Regions from separate parts of the Pseudomonas sp. E1BtOHC1 genome, predicted to be linked through region 2. Evidence: predicted binding sites of a transcription regulator. Region 2 holds the regulator's gene; each other region holds the start of a gene.

Region 1 (6,149 bases), 1.3 Mb from region 2:
CCCTGGAGCTGTTCCGTAGCAAGGGCTTCGCCGATGTCTCGACCCGTGACCTGGCCGAACATGCCGGGTTGTCTCGCAGCCATGTCTATCACTACTTCAGTGATTGGAAGGAGCTGCGCCGCGAGGCCTTCATACGGTTTGCCAATCAACAGCTGGAGGCGTTGGGCGCACCGCTGCAAGGCGCTGCGCCCCTGGAGGCCCTGCAGGGTTTTCTCAGCCATTGCCTGCCCGATTCCACCTATGACGGCTGGGCGCTGTGGTTGGATGCCTGGGATGAGGCCATGCATGACGAGGAGCTGGCCGAGGCCTACCTGAAGATCAACGGCCAGTGGCAGCAGATGCTGGCAACGATCGTCGACAGTGGTGTGCAGTCCGGAGTGTTTCGCTGTGCCAGCCCCGAGCGGGTGGCGCGGCAGCTCTTCGCCCAGGCCATGGGCTACGCCGATGACCTGCTGCTGCGGGCCTCGCCCGAGGCCGCCGCGGCTGCCCTGGATGAAGTTCTGGAGGTGGCGGGATTGCTGCTGGGTTTCCAGGACTGAGGGGGTGAGCGGGAGTGATTGGATCTGGTAGTCGTACTGCGATTTTGCAGCTTGCTGAAACGATTCTTCAGCGCTATAAATCCATTACAACTCCAATAAGGGCACCTTTCCATGACCTCCCTCAAACTGCTTGTCACCCTCGCTGCGCTGACCGCCACTTCCCACGCCATGGCCTGGGACTATGTGTTGCTCGACAGCGACAAGGCGGCCCAGAACCTGCACCTCACCAGTCAGCAGTTGGGGGTGAAGACCCCGCAACCTTTTTCCGTGACCCTGCGCACCTTGCATGGCGGTCGCCAGGAAGGGGTGAGCATCATCGACATCGACAATGGCGTGATGAAGCTCTCGGTGGTGCCGACCCGGGGCATGAATGTGTTGCAGGCCTCGGTGGGCGATGTGCGCCTGGGCTGGGATTCACCGGTCAAGGAAGTGGTCAACCCGGCGTTCATCGAACTCAATGGCCGCGGTGGCCTGGGCTGGCTGGAGGGCTTCAATGAGCTGGTGACGCGCTGCGGTTACGAATGGGTCGGGCACCCTGGGCTGGACAATGGCGAGCTGCTGACCCTGCATGGCCGCGCGGCGAACATTCCCGCCAGCAAGGTCACTCTGCACATCGACGAAAAACCGCCGTACGCCATTCACTTGCGTGGCGAGCTCAAGGAACAGGCGTTCAAGAAGGTCGATTTCAGCGTTGCCACCGAACTGGTCACCGAGCCCGGCAGCACCAGTTTCACGCTCAATGATCGCTTGACCAACAACGGTGATTATCCCAAGGAGTACCAGGCGCTGTACCACAGCAACTTCAGCACGCCGTTCCTTGAGCAGGGGGCGAAATTTGCGGCACCGGTGAAGCAGGTCTCGCCCTTCAACGACAAGGCCAAGGCCGATCTGGCGGACTGGCAGACCTATCGCGGCCCGACCCGTGACTATGACGAGACCGTCTACAACGTCGTGCCCTACGCCGACACTCAGGGCGAGACCCTGGCGGTGCTGCATAACAAGGCGGGCAGTCTCGGCGTATCGCTGGGCTTCAATACCCAGCAGTTGCCGGTGTTCTCGCTATGGAAGAACACCGACACCCAGGGCCAGGGTTATGTGACGGGGTTGGAACCGGGCACCAGTTTCTCCTACAACCGTCGCTATCAGCATCCGCTGAACCTGGTGCCGACCATCGGAGCCAAGGAGCAACGGCAATTCCAGATCCGCTACAGCCTGCTGGCGGACAAGGCCGCTGTGGATAATGCCCTGAGTCTTGTCAGTAAGATTCAGGATGGGCGCCAGACCGAAGTGCGCCCCACGCCGCTGGTGGATCTGTCCAAGGAGTGACCCTTCAACTTGTGCTCGGCCGATAGTGCAGGGCTTCTGCCAGATGCTCGCGGTTGATTCGTGCCGCCTGCTCGAGATCGGCCAGGGTCCGGGCCACCTTCAGCAGGCGGTGGGCGGCTCGTAGCGACAGGCCCAGGCGTTCGCAGGCCGCTTCCAGCCAGCGTTCGTCTGCCGTGGATAACCGGCAATGGCGCCGTAGGCCGGGGAGGTCGAGATGGGCATTGGCGCAGCCCTGGCGTTGTTGTTGCAGCTCGCGAGCTAGAGCCACTCGGGCGGCGGCGCTGGCGCTGTCGTCTCCCGGTTGCGGCTCGGGGTTCAGGGTGGTGGCTTCGCGGGCCACGGTCAGGTGCAGGTCGATGCGATCCAGCAACGGGCCGGACAGCTTGTTGCGATAGCGCTGGATCTGTTCCGGCGTGCAGCGGCATCGTCCGCTGGGATCGCCAAGGTAGCCACAGGGGCAGGGGTTCATGGCGGCTACCAGTTGGAAGCGCGCCGGGAACTGCACCCGGTCGCGAGCGCGTGCGATGACGATCTGGCCCGACTCCATGGGCTCGCGCAGAACCTCCAGGACCTTGCGGTCGAACTCCGGCAATTCATCGAGAAACAACACGCCGTGATGGGCCAGGGTGATTTCTCCCGGTTGTGGTTTCGAGCCGCCACCTACCAGCGCAGGGCCTGATGCCGAATGATGGGGTTGGCGGAAGGGGCGCTGGGGCCAGTGGCGCAGCGGCTTGTGGCTGCTCACCGATTGAATGGCCGCGACTTCCAGGGCTTCTTCTTCCTGCAAGGGTGGTAGCAGGCCGGGCAAGCGACTGGCCAGCAAGGTCTTGCCGGTGCCGGGCGGGCCGCTGAACAGCAGATTGTGGGCGCCGGCGGCAGCGATCAGCAGGGCACGCTTGGCGGCCAGTTGACCCTGGACTTCCCGCAGGTCGGGGTAGGGCGAGTGATTTTCCTGCAAACCGTCGCTGACGTAAGGCGGGAGGGGGGCGTGACCATTGAAGTGGGCGACGGCCTCCAGCAGATGGTCTACGGCGATCACCTGCAGGCCCGAGGCCAAGCAGGCTTCCTCGGCATTGGCACGGGGCACCAGCAGGGTGTGTCCAGCCTTGCGTGCCGCCAGCGCGGCCGGGAGCACACCGCGCACCGCTCGCACCTCGCCGGACAAGGCCAGCTCACCCAGGCATTCGATGTTGTCCAGTGCCAGGGCCGGCACCTGCACGCTGGCGGCGAGGATGCCCAGGGCGATGGCCAGGTCGAATCGTCCACCATCCTTGGGCAAGTCCGCCGGAGCCAGGTTGAGGGTGATGCGTCGAGACGGGAAATTGAATCCGGCGTTGAGAATGGCGCTGCGCACCCGGTCCTTGCTTTCCTTGACTGCGGCTTCCGGCAGCCCGACCAGGGTCAGGCTCGGTAGGCCGTTGGCCAGGTGCACTTCAACGCTGACAGCCGGAGCCTGTACGCCCACTTGGGCACGGCTGTGGATGATTGCCAGGGACATGGGGGGATCTTCCTTGAGACGGCGGGAACCGCGTCCTGCGGTGCTGCAAGGATAGATGAGGGCTTTGGCGGGAGGAGGCTTTGAATGCGCACAGGATATGTCACCGGCGCTACGGCTTTCGTTGGCAAACCGGCTCCAGGTTTGTAGGAGCCGGCTTGCCGGCGAATCGCGGGTTCAGCTCATTGCGCTGTCGGATTGAGTCGGGCTTCCAGCTCCGCCACTTTGGCCTCGAGGCTTTCCAGGCGTGCCCGGGTGCGGGCCAGGACCACCATCTGGCTGTCGAATTCTTCCCGGCTGACCAGGTCCAGCTTGCTGAAGCCGCTTTGCAGCAGGGCCTTGAACTGGCTTTCGATTTCATTGCGAGGCAGAGGTGTTTCACCGCTGAGCAAACGCGAGGCGTGGCCGCTCAGGGCATCGAGAAGGTCTTTGGGCGCGAGCATGGGAGTGTCCTGAATAGCAGATGGGCCGCAGTGTATCACGCACGGCTCAAGGGCTTGGTGATGCCCGGCCTGCACGTTTTTCGCGCATTTGGGCGGGCGCTCACGCACCGTTATTGTGCGTATCCGCAGTGCCGATTTGTGGCAAGCCCGGGCGGCCCTGGGCAAAGGATTGAAATCACTGATTTTTCCCGAGCTGGCAAGCTTTCTGCTTAGACCCTGGTGACCCATGCACTGATGCAGTCGCTGTGACGAATGCAGTGCGGCAGGCGGAGCGGGGAGTGTTTCGTCAGAAGCGGTTAGCTGGCGTCGGTCTGGCTGAGGAAGGCCGACGATGCGTTACAAAGCCAGGCACTGCGCTTAGACTTGAGTCGGGTTTGTTTTCCTGGGGCAAGTCCACCAATTCGGGAGAGAGTTTCATGAAGCTAGTCACTGCCATCATCAAGCCGTTCAAATTGGACGACGTGCGCGAGTCGCTGTCCGAGATCGGCGTGCAGGGCATTACCGTCACTGAGGTCAAAGGCTTCGGCCGGCAGAAGGGTCACACCGAGCTGTATCGCGGTGCGGAGTATGTGGTGGATTTCCTGCCCAAGGTGAAGATCGATGTCGCCATTGACGACAAGGATCTTGACCGGGTTATCGAGGCGATAACCAAGGCCGCCAACACCGGCAAGATCGGTGACGGCAAGATCTTCGTGGTCAATCTGGAACAGGCTATTCGCATCCGTACCGGCGAAACCGATACCGACGCAATCTAAGCCGCCAAACCCAACGCCCCAGGAGAAAACAATATGACTCTGCGTAAATTCGCAGGGCTAGGAGCCCTTTTGTCCCTCGTAATGCCTGGCCTGGCCATGGCAGCAGACGAAGTGGCAGCTCCAGTCCTCAATTCCGGCGACACCGCCTGGATGCTGACTTCCACAGCCTTGGTGCTGTTCATGACCATTCCTGGCCTGGCGCTGTTCTACGGCGGCATGGTGCGGTCGAAAAACATTCTTTCGGTGATGATGCAGTGCTTCGCCATTACCGGCCTGATCAGCATTCTGTGGGTCATCTATGGCTACAGCATTGCGTTCGACACGACGGGCATGGAGCAGGGAGTCGTCAACTTCAACTCCTTCTTCGGGGGCCTGGGCAAGGCTTTCCTGGCGGGCGTGACCCCAGCCAGCGTAACCGGCCCGGCGGCGCTGTTCCCTGAAGCGGTGTTCATCACCTTCCAGATGACTTTCGCCATCATTACTCCGGCGTTGATTGTCGGTGCCTTCGCCGAGCGGATGAAATTCTCCGCCATGCTGATCTTCATGGGTGTCTGGTTCACCCTGGTGTATGCACCGATCGCGCACATGGTCTGGTCCGGCAACGGCGGCCTGATGTGGGACTGGGGCGTGCTGGACTTCGCCGGCGGCACCGTGGTCCACATCAACGCCGGTATCGCAGGCCTGGTGGCTTGCCTGGTGCTGGGCAAGCGCAAAGGTTTCCCTACCACGCCAATGGCTCCCCACAACCTGGGTTACACCCTGATGGGCGCAGCCATGCTGTGGGTCGGTTGGTTCGGCTTTAACGCCGGTTCCGCTGCTGCGGCCAACGGCACTGCCGGCATGGCCATGCTGGTGACACAGATCGCTACTGCCGCCGCGGCTCTGGGCTGGATGTTTGCCGAGTGGATCACCCACGGCAAGCCAAGCGCACTGGGTATCGCTTCGGGTGTGGTCGCCGGTCTGGTGGCAATCACTCCGGCAGCTGGCACGGTTGGCCCGATGGGCGCCCTGATTATTGGCCTGGCCGCTGGCGTGGTGTGCTTCTTCTGCGCCACCAGCCTCAAGCGCAAGCTGGGTTATGACGACTCCCTGGATGCCTTCGGCGTTCATGGCATCGGCGGTATTCTCGGCGCGATCCTTACCGGTGTGTTCGCCGCTCCATCTCTGGGCGGCTTCGGCACCGTGACCGACATCGCCGCGCAAGTCTGGATTCAGTGCAAAGGTGTGGGCTTTACCGTGATCTACACCGCGATCGTTACCTTCATCATTCTCAAGGTCCTGGATGCCGTCATGGGGCTGCGGGTTACCGAGGAAGAGGAAGCGGTCGGTCTCGATCTGGCGCAACACAACGAGCGTGGTTACAACCTGTAATCGCGGCTGAAAAAAAGCCCGGCTCCGGCCGGGCATTTTTTTGCCTGGCGTTTGTCATTGAGAAAGGCTGAAAGGTTTTTCTGATAGGCATTGGCGTGTTTGCCATGGCGATATCCAGCAGGGCAAATGCTTACACTAAAGCAGGATTATTCGGCGCTTTGTTTTTTCCCTGAGCGCGCTAGAATGCGCGCCGAAGCGTGGAGAACGGTATGTGGCAACA
Region 2 (6,149 bases):
TTGTCCGTGAGCAGGTCAATTGCGGCATACATATCGTCATGTTCTGCATTGGCGACGACCTCCCCACCGTGGATGTGCAGGGTGGCTTCGATTTTCTGCTTCAGCTTCTCGACAGCCATGGTGACCTGCACATTGGTAATCTTGTCGAAGTGCCGCTCCAGCCGGTCGAGTTTCTCGCCGATGTAAGCGCGCAGAGGTTCAGTCACTTCGAGTTGGTGTCCACTGATGTTGACTTGCATACAGCTTCTCCTTCGTTGCCAGTGCATAACGCGGCAGGCTGGGTTGCCTGCCACCTAGACCGCGTTTGAAACCGACTTTCGACCTGTTTCAAACACACTCTGAAACGCTGTGGCCAGCCCGGCGGCTACATCAACCGCTTCCGTTCGCTGGAAGGCGCGATCCCAAGGGATTCGCGGTACTTGGCGACGGTACGACGGGCTACCTGAATGCCTTGTGCCTCCAGTAAACCAGCGATCTTGCTGTCACTCAACGGCTTTTTCTGATTTTCCGCAGCCACCAGTTTTTTGATGATCGCGCGGATCGCCGTGGACGAGCATTCGCCGCCTTCGGAGGTGCTGACGTGGCTGGAGAAAAAGTATTTCAGTTCATATATGCCCCGGGGGGTATGCATGAATTTTTGCGTGGTCACACGGGAAATGGTCGATTCGTGCATGCCCACAGCTTCGGCGATGTCGTGCAGAACCAGAGGTTTCATGGCTTCGTCGCCGTACTCCAGGAAGCCGCGTTGGTGCTCGACGATCTGAGTGGCGACTTTCATCAGGGTTTCGTTGCGGCTCTGCAGGCTCTTGATGAACCAGCGAGCTTCCTGCAACTGATTGCGCATGAAGGTGTTGTCGGCACTGGTGTCGGCGCGGCGAACAAAGCCGGCGTACTGTGCGTTGACCCGCAGGCGTGGCACGGACTCCTGATTCAATTCCACCAGCCAGCGCTCGTTGTCCTTGCGCACGATGACGTCCGGGACCACGTATTCGGCTTCGCTGGATTCGATCTGTGAGCCCGGGCGCGGGTTGAGGCTCTGCACCAGTTCGATGACCTGACGCAGTTCGTCTTCCTTGAGCTTCATGCGGCGCATCAGCTGGCTGTAGTCGCGACTGCCCAGGAGGTCGATGTAGTCACTGACCAGGCGCTGGGCTTCGCTCAGCCAGGGAGTTTTCGCTGGCAGTTGGCGCAGTTGCAGCAGGAGGCATTCGCCCAGGTTGCGGGCGCCGATGCCGGCCGGCTCGAATTGCTGGATGCGGTGCAGGACGGCTTCGATCTCGTCCAGTTCGATGTCCAATTCCGGATCGAAGGCCTCGAGAATTTCTTCAAGGGTCTCGTCCAGGTAGCCCTGATTGTTGATGCAATCGATCAGGGTCACGGCGATCAGGCGGTCGGTATCCGACATCGGCGCCAGGTTCAGTTGCCAGAGCAGGTGGCTTTGCAGGCTCTCGCCGGCCGATGTGCGAGTGGTGAAGTCCCACTCATCGTCATCGCTGCTGGGCAGGCTGCTGGCGCTGGTCTGGTAGACGTCTTCCCAGGCGGTGTCCACCGGCAGTTCGTTGGGGATGCGTTCGTTCCATTCGCCTTCCTCGAGGTTATCCACCGTGGGGGCGGTTTCCTGGTAGGAGGGTTCCTGGATCTCGGTGTTGGGTTTGGACTCTGTGTTGTCGGCCAAGGGGTCGCTGTTGTCGAAGTCTTCGCCATCTTCCTGGCGTTCGAGCATCGGGTTGGACTCCAGGGCTTCCTGGATTTCCTGTTGCAGGTCCAGGGTCGACAATTGGAGCAGGCGGATGGCCTGTTGCAGCTGCGGTGTCATCGTCAGCTGCTGGCCCATTCTCAGGACTAGCGATGGTTTCATGGCAGGGGCTTAACACCTTATTTGCCGGCGCACATGCGCCATCCACTACAGGGCGCCGGAGCGCCAAACATAAGCAAATTATATGCCTGAAACTGAAGTGTTTGCCTAGAGCGCTGTAACAATAAAATTTGTAGGGATTTATTGTTCCTGGCGCTCTGGCATCTAGCCCGACACCTCAGCCTTTACAGGCGGAACTCATGGCCCAGGTAGACTTCCTTGACCAGTTCGTTGGCCAGGATGGTCTCGGAGTCGCCTTCGGCGATCAGTTGCCCGTCATTGACGATATAGGCGGTTTCACAGATGTCCAGGGTTTCGCGGACGTTGTGGTCGGTGATCAGCACCCCAATGCCCTTGGCCTTCAGGTGGTGGATGATCTGCTTGATATCGCCGACCGAGATCGGGTCCACGCCGGCAAAGGGTTCGTCCAGCAGGATGAACTTGGGGGCAGTGGCCAGGGCGCGGGCGATTTCCACGCGGCGGCGTTCACCACCGGACAGGCTCATGCCGAGGTTGTCGCGGATGTGATTGATGTGGAACTCCTGCAGCAGGCTTTCCAGTTCCTGGCGACGGCCGGCCTTGTCGAGTTCCTTGCGGGTCTCGAGGATGGCCGTGATGTTGTCGGCCACCGACAGCTTGCGGAAGATCGAAGCTTCCTGGGGCAGGTAGCCGATGCCGGCGCGAGCGCGACCGTGCATCGGTTGGTGGCTGACATCTAGGTCGTCGATCAGGACGCGGCCCTGATCGGCCTGGACCAGGCCGACGATCATGTAGAAGCAGGTGGTCTTGCCGGCGCCGTTGGGGCCGAGCAGGCCGACGATCTGGCCGCTGTCGATGGACAGGCTGACATCACGCACGACCTGGCGGCTCTTGTAGCTCTTGGCCAGGTGCTGAGCTTTCAGAGTTGCCATTACTGGGCCTTTTGCTCGTCGGTTTTCTTTTTCGGCTGGATGACCATGTCGATCCGCGGACGTGGTGCGGTGACCGAGCTGCCATTGGCGCGACCGGCGTTAGCCACTTGCTTGACGGTGTCGTAGACGATCTTCTCGCCTTCGGTGGTGTTGCCGTCGTTGATGACCTTGGCCTTGTCGATCAGCACGATGCGATTCTGCTGAGCGTGGTACTGGATGGTCACAGCGTAGGCCTGAACCGGTTTCGGGTCGGTCTGCTTCTGCAACTGCTCGAAGTAGGCGAGGTTGCCCACCGACGTCACTACGTCGATTTCGCCGCTCTTGGCTCGGGTGATGGTCACGGTGTTGCCGGTGATCTTCATCGACCCCTGGGTGATGATCACATCGCCCTTGTAGGTGGCCACGCCGTTCTTGTCGTCCAACTGGGCGTCGTCGGCCTGGATGCGGATCGGCTGTTGGCTATCGTTCGGCAGAGCCCAGGCGCTCACGCTTCCCAGTGCTGCGCCCAGACTGAGCAAAATAGGGAGGGTTTTAACGAGCCTCATACTGTCCTCTTACGTTCGATAGCAGGTTCATCCTGCCGTCTTTCAAATACGCTTTCATTCCCTTGGCCGTAGTCACGCCGCCGGCGCCGTCGATTCTAACGGCTTGCTCGGTCTGCGCATATTGCTTCTGCGGGAATACTGTCATGCGGCTGGTGGTGATCAGCAGGTTGCGGTTGTGCTCATCGGTGCGGGAAACCCTTACCGAATCGATCAGTTCGACCTCGGTGCCGTCCGGATTGACTTCGCCTCGCTCGCTCTGGACGTGCCAGGGGAAAGTGGTGCCGCGGTACATCTGCAGGTCCGGTTTGGTCAGCAGCGTCACTTCGCTGGCCTTGACGTGCTCCACTTTGTCCGAGGTCATTTCGTACTGCAGCTTGCCGTCAGGCAGGTACTGCACGCTGCGGGCGTTGATCACGTAATAGTCGATGGCGTTCTCGTCGACCTGCACTACCGGCTTGTCGAGGAAGCGCTCTGGGCTGATGTTCCAGTAACCGACCGCCGCGAACAGCAGGGCGATGATCCCGAATATCAGGATGTTGCGAATCTTTTTACTCAGCATGGGTGGGCTCTATAGGTAAGCGGCGTTGGCTGCTTCAAGGCGGTCCTGGGCTTGCAGGATCAGCTCGCAGAACTCCCGGGCAGCGCCTTCGCCGCCGCGGGCTACGGTGGTGCCGTGGGCGTGCTCGCGGACAAAGCCGGCTGCGTTGGCCACCGCCATGCCTAGACCGACACGGCGGATCACCGGCAGGTCGGGCAGGTCGTCGCCCAGATAGGCGACCTGTTCATAGCTTAGGCCCAGTTGGGCAAGAAGTTCGTCCAGCACCACCAGCTTGTCTTCACGACCCTGGTACAGGTGGGGGATCCCCAGGTTCTTGGCCCGGCGTTCCACTACTGGAGTCTTGCGCCCGCTGATGATCGCTGTCTGCACTCCGGCGGCCATGAGCATCTTGATGCCCTGGCCGTCGAGGGTATTGAAGGTCTTGAACTCGCTGCCGTCTTCAAGGAAGTACAGGCGACCGTCGGTCAGTACGCCGTCGACGTCGAAAACCGCCAGCTTGATGTTTTTACCGCGTTGCAGCAGGTCGGTACTCATTACATCACTCCCGCGCGCAGCAGATCGTGCATGTTCAAGGCGCCGATCGGACGGTCTTCCTTGTTCACCACCACCAGGGCGCTGATTTTATGGTCTTCCATGATCTTCAGTGCTTCGGCTGCCAGCATATCGGCACGTGCAGTCTTGCCGTGAGGGGTCATGACCGAGTCGATGGTGGCGTGATGGATATCGATGGCACGATCCAGGGTGCGGCGCAGGTCGCCGTCGGTGAAGATCCCGGCCAGGCGGCCATCGGCCTCCAGGATCACGGTCATGCCCAGGCCCTTGCGGGTCATCTCCATGAGCGCGTCCTTGAGTAGGGTGCCCCGTTGCACCTGCGGCAGCTCAGTGCCTTCGTGCATCACATTCTCTACCTTGAGCAGCAAGCGGCGGCCCAGGGCACCTCCCGGATGGGAGAAGGCGAAGTCTTCGGCGGTGAAGCCGCGGGCTTCCAGCAGGGCCACGGCCAGGGCATCGCCCATCACCAAGGCAGCTGTGGTAGAGGAGGTGGGGGCCAGGTTCAGCGGGCAGGCCTCATGCTCGACATGCACATTGAGGTTGACGTCCGCGGCCTTGGCCAGCGGCGACTCAGGGTTGCCGGTAAGGCTGATCAACTGGATGCCCAGACGCTTGATCAAGGGCAGCAGGGTGACGATTTCGTTGGTGGAGCCGGAGTTGGAGAGGGCCAGGATCACGTCGTCGCGAGTGATCATGCCCATGTCGCCATGACTGGCTTCGGCCGGGTGGACAAAGAAAGCCGTGGTGCCGGTGCTGGCCAGGGTGGCGGCGATCTTGTTGCCGATGTGCCCGGATTTGCCCATGCCGACCACTACCACTCGGCCTTTGCTGGCCAGAATCATCTCGCAAGCGCGTACGAAATCTGCGTCGATATGGGGCAGCAAGCCTTCTACTGCCTGAAGTTCGAGGCGGATGGTGCGTTGTGCTGACTGAATCAGGTCGCTGGATTGGCTCATGTCTGAAATCGTATAGCCCGATGAAAAGGCGGCGATTATAGCGGTAATGAACAAATCCCTCACGCAAGTTCGTCAGCCTTTATCCGGCTGGTATTGGGATTCATCCGATTATGCCTGTCTTGGACCTGAACGTTCACGGCTTCGGCCTTGGGGGCTCCGTATCAGCAGTGATATAGTTCGCCGCCAGTTCGGCCTGCCCAGGGGCACGTACTCCCGGCAGGGAGCCAAGCGTCCGAGTGATAGGCTGCATCGCAAGGAGTTTAGATGAGTGCCGATAACGCCTACGCGGTCGAGCTGAAGGGATTGTCCTTCAAGCGCGGTACGCGCAGCATTTTCAATAACGTGGATATCCGTATTCCGCGGGGCAAGGTCACCGGCATCATGGGGCCTTCAGGCTGCGGAAAAACCACCCTGTTGCGCTTGATGGGCATGCAGTTGCGGCCCAGCAGCGGCGAAGTGTGGGTCAACGGCCAGAATCTGCCGACCCTCTCGCGCAGTGATCTGTTCGATGCGCGCAAGCAAATGGGCGTTCTGTTCCAGAGCGGCGCGCTGTTCACCGACCTGGACGTGTTCGAGAACGTAGCCTTTCCGCTACGTGTGCATACCCAACTGCCGGACGAAATGATCCGTGACATTGTCCTGCTCAAGCTGCAGGCCGTGGGCCTGCGCGGCGCAGTGGACCTGATGCCTGACGAGCTGTCCGGCGGCATGAAGCGCCGTGTTGCTCTGGCTCGTGCCATTGCCCTGGATCCGCAAATCCTCATGTATGAC
Region 3 (6,149 bases), 2.8 Mb from region 2:
TGATCGGCGACTGGTTGGCCATGGTGAATGCAGTACCGTCCGGATTGCGACCATCAATCAGCGTGTAGGTTTGCCACTCATTGGCGTTCGGCGTCTTGATCATGTACTGATCCATGACGTGCTTGTTGCCCTGAGTGTCATACACCGGAGTACTGAACGACTTGGTGTAGGTGGTGTTGTCGGTCGGATTGAACACATAAACCGGAGCGGTCGAAGCCACATTGATCGGAGTCGAATCGGAATTCAGGTTGATCGTCGAGGAGATCGAGTCGGTTGGCTTGGGCGACAGGTTCGAGGTATCGATCCGCAGGTCGGTCAATACACCGTTGATGATCTTGCCGTTGGCATCTACGGCATAGCCTTGCAGGCGCGCAGTGCCATCACTGTTGGTGATGAAGCCTTCCTTGTCGGTCTTGAAGGTACCGGCACGGGTGTAGGTCAGCGAGCCGTTGGTGCTGAGCACGAAAAAGCCCTGCCCCTGAATGCCCATGTCCAGCACGTTGCCAGTGTTGCTGATATCACCATTGGTGAACTGCTGGGAAACGTTGGACAGGCGTACGCCGTTACCAATCACCTGGGTGCCGCTGCCCAGCTTGGTGGCCGAGTAGACGTCGGAGAATTCTGCGCGGGAAGATTTGAAACCGGTGGTCGCGACGTTGGCGATGTTGTTGCCGGTGACGTCCAGCTGTTTGTTGGCAGCGTAGAGACCGCTAAGGCCGATATTGAAAGACATATTCCACTCCTTGTGCCGGTTAGTCGGCTCTAGATACCAATGGTTTGTACTTTGGACAGGGCAATCGGGCTGCTCAGTCCTGCCAGGTTCAGCATCAACTCTCCGCCGGTCTGGCTGATGGTGACGCTGTTGACTGTCGCCGGCAGATAAGTGATCAGGTCAGTGCCCTTGCCGTCGATGGTGGTGCTGGCCTTGAAGGTGTAGTTACCCGGGGCCGCCTTGGTCCCGTCGGTCTTGGTGCCATCCCAGACAAAGCTGGCGTTGCCGGCCTTCTGGCTGCCCATGTCGATGGTCTTGACGGTGTTGCCATCCTTGTCGGTGATGGTCACTTTGACCGAGCTGACGCCAGCCGGAACGGTCACCGAACCGGTCATGCTCTTGCTGGTGTCCACCTGAGTGGTGCCGGACTGGACGATCACCGAGCGACCTACCAGGGACGAAGCCTGCAGAGCCTGAGACGATTTGTAATTGCCAGTGATGGAGTTCACCGAGGTATTAAGGGTCGTGATCCCTTCCAGGGTAGAGAACTGCGCCAACTGGGCAACGAACGCACTGTTGTCCTGAGGATCCAGCGGGTTCTGGTTGTTCAGCTGGGTCACCAACAACTTGAGAAACGCGTCCTTGCCCAGGGCCTGCTTACCGGTGGTGCTGTTCGTCGCTGCCGCCAGGCCGTCGGCGCTGGTGGTGTTCGCGGTCTTCTTCGACGAGTTGGCCAGTACATCCTTAAGGGATGGGCCGCTGGTGGTATCCGTAACGCTCATTGGCTTCGCCCCTTATCACTGACCCAGGGTCAGGACCTTCTGCATCATGGTTTTGGCGGTGTTCATCATTTCAGCGTTGGTCTGGAACGAGCGACTGGCGGAAATCATGTCGGCCATTTCTTCCACCACGTTGACGTTGGGGTAGTAGACGTAACCTTTGGCATCCGCAGCCGGGTGGTTCGGTTCGTAGCGAGCTTCCAGATTGCTCTGGTCTTCCACTACACCCAGCACCTGTACGCCTTGGCCTGCAGCGTCCTGGTTCTGGAACAGCGAATCGCTGCCACCGCTCTGGGCGCCCTGAAACATGGTGGCAAACACCGGGTGACGAGCGCGGTAAGTCTGGTCGATGCTCGACGACACGCTCTCGGCGTTGGCGATGTTACTGGCGACGGTGTTCAGACGAGTGGTCTGAGCGCTCATGCCACTACCGGCAATATTGAAAACACTGGCAAGGGACATGGATTACTCTCCGCGCAGGGCTGCAACCAGCCCTTTGAATTTGCTGTTGAGCAGCGTGAAGCTGGCTTGGAAGTCCACCGAGTTCTGTGCGTAGCTCGATTGCTCCAACTGAGCATCCACGGTGTTCTGGTCGATCGAAGGTTGCATCGGCGTGCGATACAGCAGCGACTCGTCGCCACTGCCCAGGCCCTGGGCTTCGATATGCCGGGTATTGGTCATGTTCAGCGCGAAGCTGCCGTTCTTGGCCTTGTCGTTCTGCTCGGCGAGCACAGCGGAGAAGTCCAGGTCCCGAGCCTTGTAGTTCGGGGTGTCGGCGTTGGCGATGTTGTTGGCCAGCACTTCGGCACGCTTGGCGCGAAAGCCAAGAGCTTGTTCGTGAATACCGAGCGCTTTATCGAAGCTGATGCTCATGTCGGAAACCTTCGGGTGACCTGATTTTTCGTAACCTTGACTTAGCAAGCTACGTGCCAAGTCAAGGAGCCCCGTAAATCAAGGGCTCTACGGCAGCGGCAAGGCGGCAATGCCAGAAAAGCGGCAATGGATTTCCGCGAAACGCCGGCAAAGCGGCAATCGAGCTGCCGCTTTTAGCCCAGCCACCCGATAAAATGACGCCCACAAAAAAGGAGGCCCTGAGGCCTCCTTTTTTATTGCCGCAACAATCAATCACTTCGCCTGGTAGATGATCCCCGGGCTGCATTGCACCATCTGATAATGATCCGGCAGACCATTGAGCGCTTCGGAAGCGCCCAGGAACAGGTAACCGCCAGGCTTCAGAGTGCTGTGAATGCGCATCAGGATGTCCTTCTTGACCTCGGCCGAGAAGTAGATCAGCACATTGCGACAGAACACGATGTCGAACTTGCCTAGGCTGGCGTAGCTGTCCAGCAGGTTGAACGAGCGAAACTCCACCCGACTCTTGATCGGTGCCTTGACTACCCAGCGCCCCGGCCCTTTAGGGTCGAAGTAGCGCTGCAGGCGCTCGGCCGACAAACCACGGCCAATGGCCAGGCTATCGTATTCGCCGGTCTTACAGTTATTGAGCATGGTCCCGGACAGATCGGTAGCAACAATCTGCACCCCCATCTTTAACTGGCCCATGTTGCTGCGCTCGAACTCATCGATGGACATCGACAAAGAATAGGGTTCCTGCCCAGACGAGCATGCCGCCGACCAGATCCGCAGGCGCTGATTGGGGCTGGCCTTGATGGCCTCGGGAAGCACCTTGTTCTTCAACACTTCGAAGGGATAGGTGTCACGAAACCACAAGGTTTCGTTGGTCGTCATCGCATCCACCACCATCTCGCGCAATCCGCTGCGCGGCTGGGTCTGAATCCGCTGAACCAGCTCACCCAAGGTTTTGATGCCTTGCTGCTCCATCAGTTTGTTGAGACGGCTCGAGACGAGATATTGCTTGTTTTCCCCGAGCAAAATACCACAGGCTTTTTCCAGGAAGACCCGGAACTGTTCAAAATCCAAATTACCCGTAGACAATGCTGCCGCCTCTTAAATCTTATGTTCGCCAGGGGCTGATGCCCTCAGCTGTGGTCTGCTGCTTTGATCCGGTCGACTACCCGGGATGCCAGGTCATCAGGACGGAACTTGGCAAGGAAGTCATCGGCACCGACCTTCTTCACCATCGCCTGATTGAACACCCCTGACAACGAAGTATGCAGGATGATATGCAGCTTTTGCATGCGTGGATCGCTACGTATCTCGGCCGTGAGGGTGTAACCGTCCATTTCGGGCATCTCGATGTCGGAAATCATCATGAGGAATTCCTCTTCCGGCTTCTTGCCCTCATCCACCAGCTTGCGCAGGTAGTCCAGCGCCTGCCGGCCATCGTTCAGCGCCACCACCTCGACACCCACAGTCTGCAGGCAGCGAGTAACCTGTTTACGCGCCACTGACGAGTCGTCAACGGTCAGCACTCGCAGGGATACAGCCTTGTGCTGAGTTTCGACGTCCACCACGCCCACCGAGATCGACTCGGAAGTGGGGGCGACTTCCGCCAAAACCTTTTCAACGTCGATGATCTCGACCAACTGGTTGTCCACCCGAGTTACCGCCGTCAGGTAGTGATCGCGACCAGTCCCTTTGGGCGGCGGATGGATCTCTTCCCAGTTCATATTGACGATACGCTCCACCGAGCGCACCAAAAACCCCTGGGTCTTGGTGTTGTACTCAGTGATGATGACGAACGGATTGCTTTGATCCTGCAACCCACCCGAACCTGTGGCCATTGCCAGATCCAGGATCGGAATGGTCGCCCCTCGAATATTCGCGACACCGCACACCACAGGGTTGGATTTGGGCATCAGGGTCAGCTTGGGGCATTGCAGCACCTCGCGAACCTTGAATACGTTGATCCCGTAGAGTTGCTCGCCGTCCAGACGGAACAGCAGCAACTCCAGGCGATTCTGCCCAACCAATTGCGTGCGCTGGTTTACCGAATCCATTACACCAGCCATGCCCAGACTCCCCAAAGCTTTAAGATCCGACGCACGCTCATCACTAAACGGCACGGCGCTTGCTTTTTAACTGTTATGAACGCCAAAACGACATTTTTCCGACGCCTGACATCCCCCTACCGCGCATTGCTTTGTGGGTTGTCGGCGCTGTGTATCCTAAACCCTGGCGGCCCTGCCGTTGCTGATTCGGTCACCCTGCCTGATCTACTTATCGGCGTCACTCAAGGGTTTCTTGAATTCACGGTAGAAGACTACCTGGCCACCAGTCAAACGGAAGGACGCTACGAAATCCAAGTCAACCAATTGGATCCGCGTATGCGCATGCCCGCCTGCGACAAGGAATTGACAGCGAGCCTGGAAAGTCCAGCACAGCCGCTGGGACGGGTCACGGTCAAGGTACGCTGCGAAGGCGCCTCCCCCTGGACCGTATTCGTGCCAGCCCAGGTCAAGCTGTTTCGCGAAGTGGTCACCACTTCACGCCCACTCAAGCGCGCCGGGATCATCGAGCCGGAAGACGTGGTGTTGCGTGAGAGAGATATCAGCCTGAACAATCAGGGCTACCTGACCTCCGTGGACCAGGCCATTGGTCAGAAACTTGTCCGACCAATGGTCGCCGACCAGCTCATTACCCTGGGGCACCTGGAACAGGCTGAAGTGGTGCGCAAGGGCGATCAGGTGGTGATTTCGGCACGTAGCGGCACCCTGAACGTGCGGATGCCGGGGGAGGCACTGTCCAATGGCGGCATGAGCGAGCAGATCCGGGTCAAGAACCTAAACTCGCAGCGAGTGATCAAGGCGCGCATCACCGCACCGGGGCAGGTGGAAGTGGCAATGTAGATAACTGGCGCTCGACTCGCTCGTTCCCTAAACTGTGGCCGATAAAGGGTCGCAGATACCTGCGCTGGCTTGTCGACAATCGAGCCTAAAGTTTTTCAGGGTATGGCCGAAAACATGGCAAGCGTCCAAATACCCAGAGGTTTTCTTCATCATGGTCATCGACTTCAGCCGTTTAAACAGCTCCCCTTCACTGACAGGCAGTACGCGTACCAGCGCCAGCAAGGAAACCGGTGATGCCGGCAAATCCGCTCCGCTGACGACTGCAGCCGAGACCAGCAAAAGCGGGGAATCGGTACACCTCAGCAATGAGGCTCAACAGTTGCAGAAAATCACCGACAAGCTGCGCGATCAGCCTGCTGTCGACAAGGCCCGAGTGGCCGAGTTGAAGCAAGCCATTGCCGATGGCAGCTATAAGGTCGACAGCAACCGTATAGCCAGCAAACTGCTCAACTTCGAAGCCCAGCGCTAGCCACAGGCTTGCGCCAGGCTTTTGGACGCTTAATCCCCAAGGCCAGCCATGCACGACACCAATTTACTGCAACTGATCAATGACGACCTTGCTCCAGCTCAACAACTGCTGGAGCTGCTCAGAGCCGAATCCATTGCCCTGCACGGCCGCGACATGCCGTTGCTGGAGGATATCCTGGCGCAGAAGCAGGCCCTGGTCATATTGCTGGAACAGCATGGCCGTAAGCGCACAGAGATCCTTGCCAGCCTGAACCTGCCGAGCAATCGTGCAGGCCTCGAGCAACTGGCCAGTCACTCCAGCCTGGGCGACCAACTGCTCGAGCAGGGCAATCTGCTGACCCAGTTGCTCGCCGACTGCCAGGCCACCAACGAACTCAATGGCCGTTCGATCCAGATTCAACAGGCCACCACCGCCAACCAGTT

The links. Region 2 encodes sigma-54, which starts transcription at its own class of promoters, with help from an activator protein. Its sites were predicted from a motif close to ANTGGCATNNANNTTGCTNT; they were not measured.
Region 1: the regulator sigma-54 is predicted to act here: its motif matches at 3,996-4,015, upstream of glnK (P-II family nitrogen regulator).
Region 3: the regulator sigma-54 is predicted to act here: its motif matches at 2,406-2,425, upstream of flgB (flagellar basal body rod protein FlgB).

Annotation. Positions count from the first base shown of each region.
Region 1 is NZ_CP196023.1:563,270-569,418, reverse strand. Features, by position in the region: gene ACSSVC_RS02685 (TetR/AcrR family transcriptional regulator) at 1-539, shown strand, start outside; gene ACSSVC_RS02680 (aldose 1-epimerase family protein) at 651-1,865, shown strand; gene ACSSVC_RS02675 (YifB family Mg chelatase-like AAA ATPase) at 1,870-3,363, opposite strand; gene ACSSVC_RS02670 (accessory factor UbiK family protein) at 3,543-3,803, opposite strand; gene glnK (P-II family nitrogen regulator) at 4,220-4,558, shown strand; gene ACSSVC_RS02660 (ammonium transporter) at 4,592-5,929, shown strand; gene ACSSVC_RS02655 (secondary thiamine-phosphate synthase enzyme YjbQ) at 6,139-6,149, shown strand, end outside.
Region 2 is NZ_CP196023.1:1,844,797-1,850,945, forward strand. Features, by position in the region: gene hpf (ribosome hibernation-promoting factor, HPF/YfiA family) at 1-239, opposite strand, end outside; gene ACSSVC_RS08425 (RNA polymerase factor sigma-54) at 365-1,858, opposite strand; gene lptB (LPS export ABC transporter ATP-binding protein) at 2,041-2,766, opposite strand; gene lptA (lipopolysaccharide transport periplasmic protein LptA) at 2,766-3,311, opposite strand; gene lptC (LPS export ABC transporter periplasmic protein LptC) at 3,298-3,870, opposite strand; gene ACSSVC_RS08445 (KdsC family phosphatase) at 3,880-4,404, opposite strand; gene ACSSVC_RS08450 (KpsF/GutQ family sugar-phosphate isomerase) at 4,404-5,378, opposite strand; gene ACSSVC_RS08455 (ATP-binding cassette domain-containing protein) at 5,643-6,149, shown strand, end outside.
Region 3 is NZ_CP196023.1:6,086,306-6,092,454, forward strand. Features, by position in the region: gene flgE (flagellar hook protein FlgE) at 1-733, opposite strand, end outside; gene flgD (flagellar hook assembly protein FlgD) at 763-1,494, opposite strand; gene flgC (flagellar basal body rod protein FlgC) at 1,510-1,953, opposite strand; gene flgB (flagellar basal body rod protein FlgB) at 1,957-2,364, opposite strand; gene cheR (protein-glutamate O-methyltransferase CheR) at 2,617-3,444, opposite strand; gene ACSSVC_RS27405 (chemotaxis protein CheV) at 3,489-4,421, opposite strand; gene flgA (flagellar basal body P-ring formation chaperone FlgA) at 4,497-5,258, shown strand; gene flgM (flagellar biosynthesis anti-sigma factor FlgM) at 5,410-5,727, shown strand; gene ACSSVC_RS27420 (flagella synthesis protein FlgN) at 5,776-6,149, shown strand, end outside.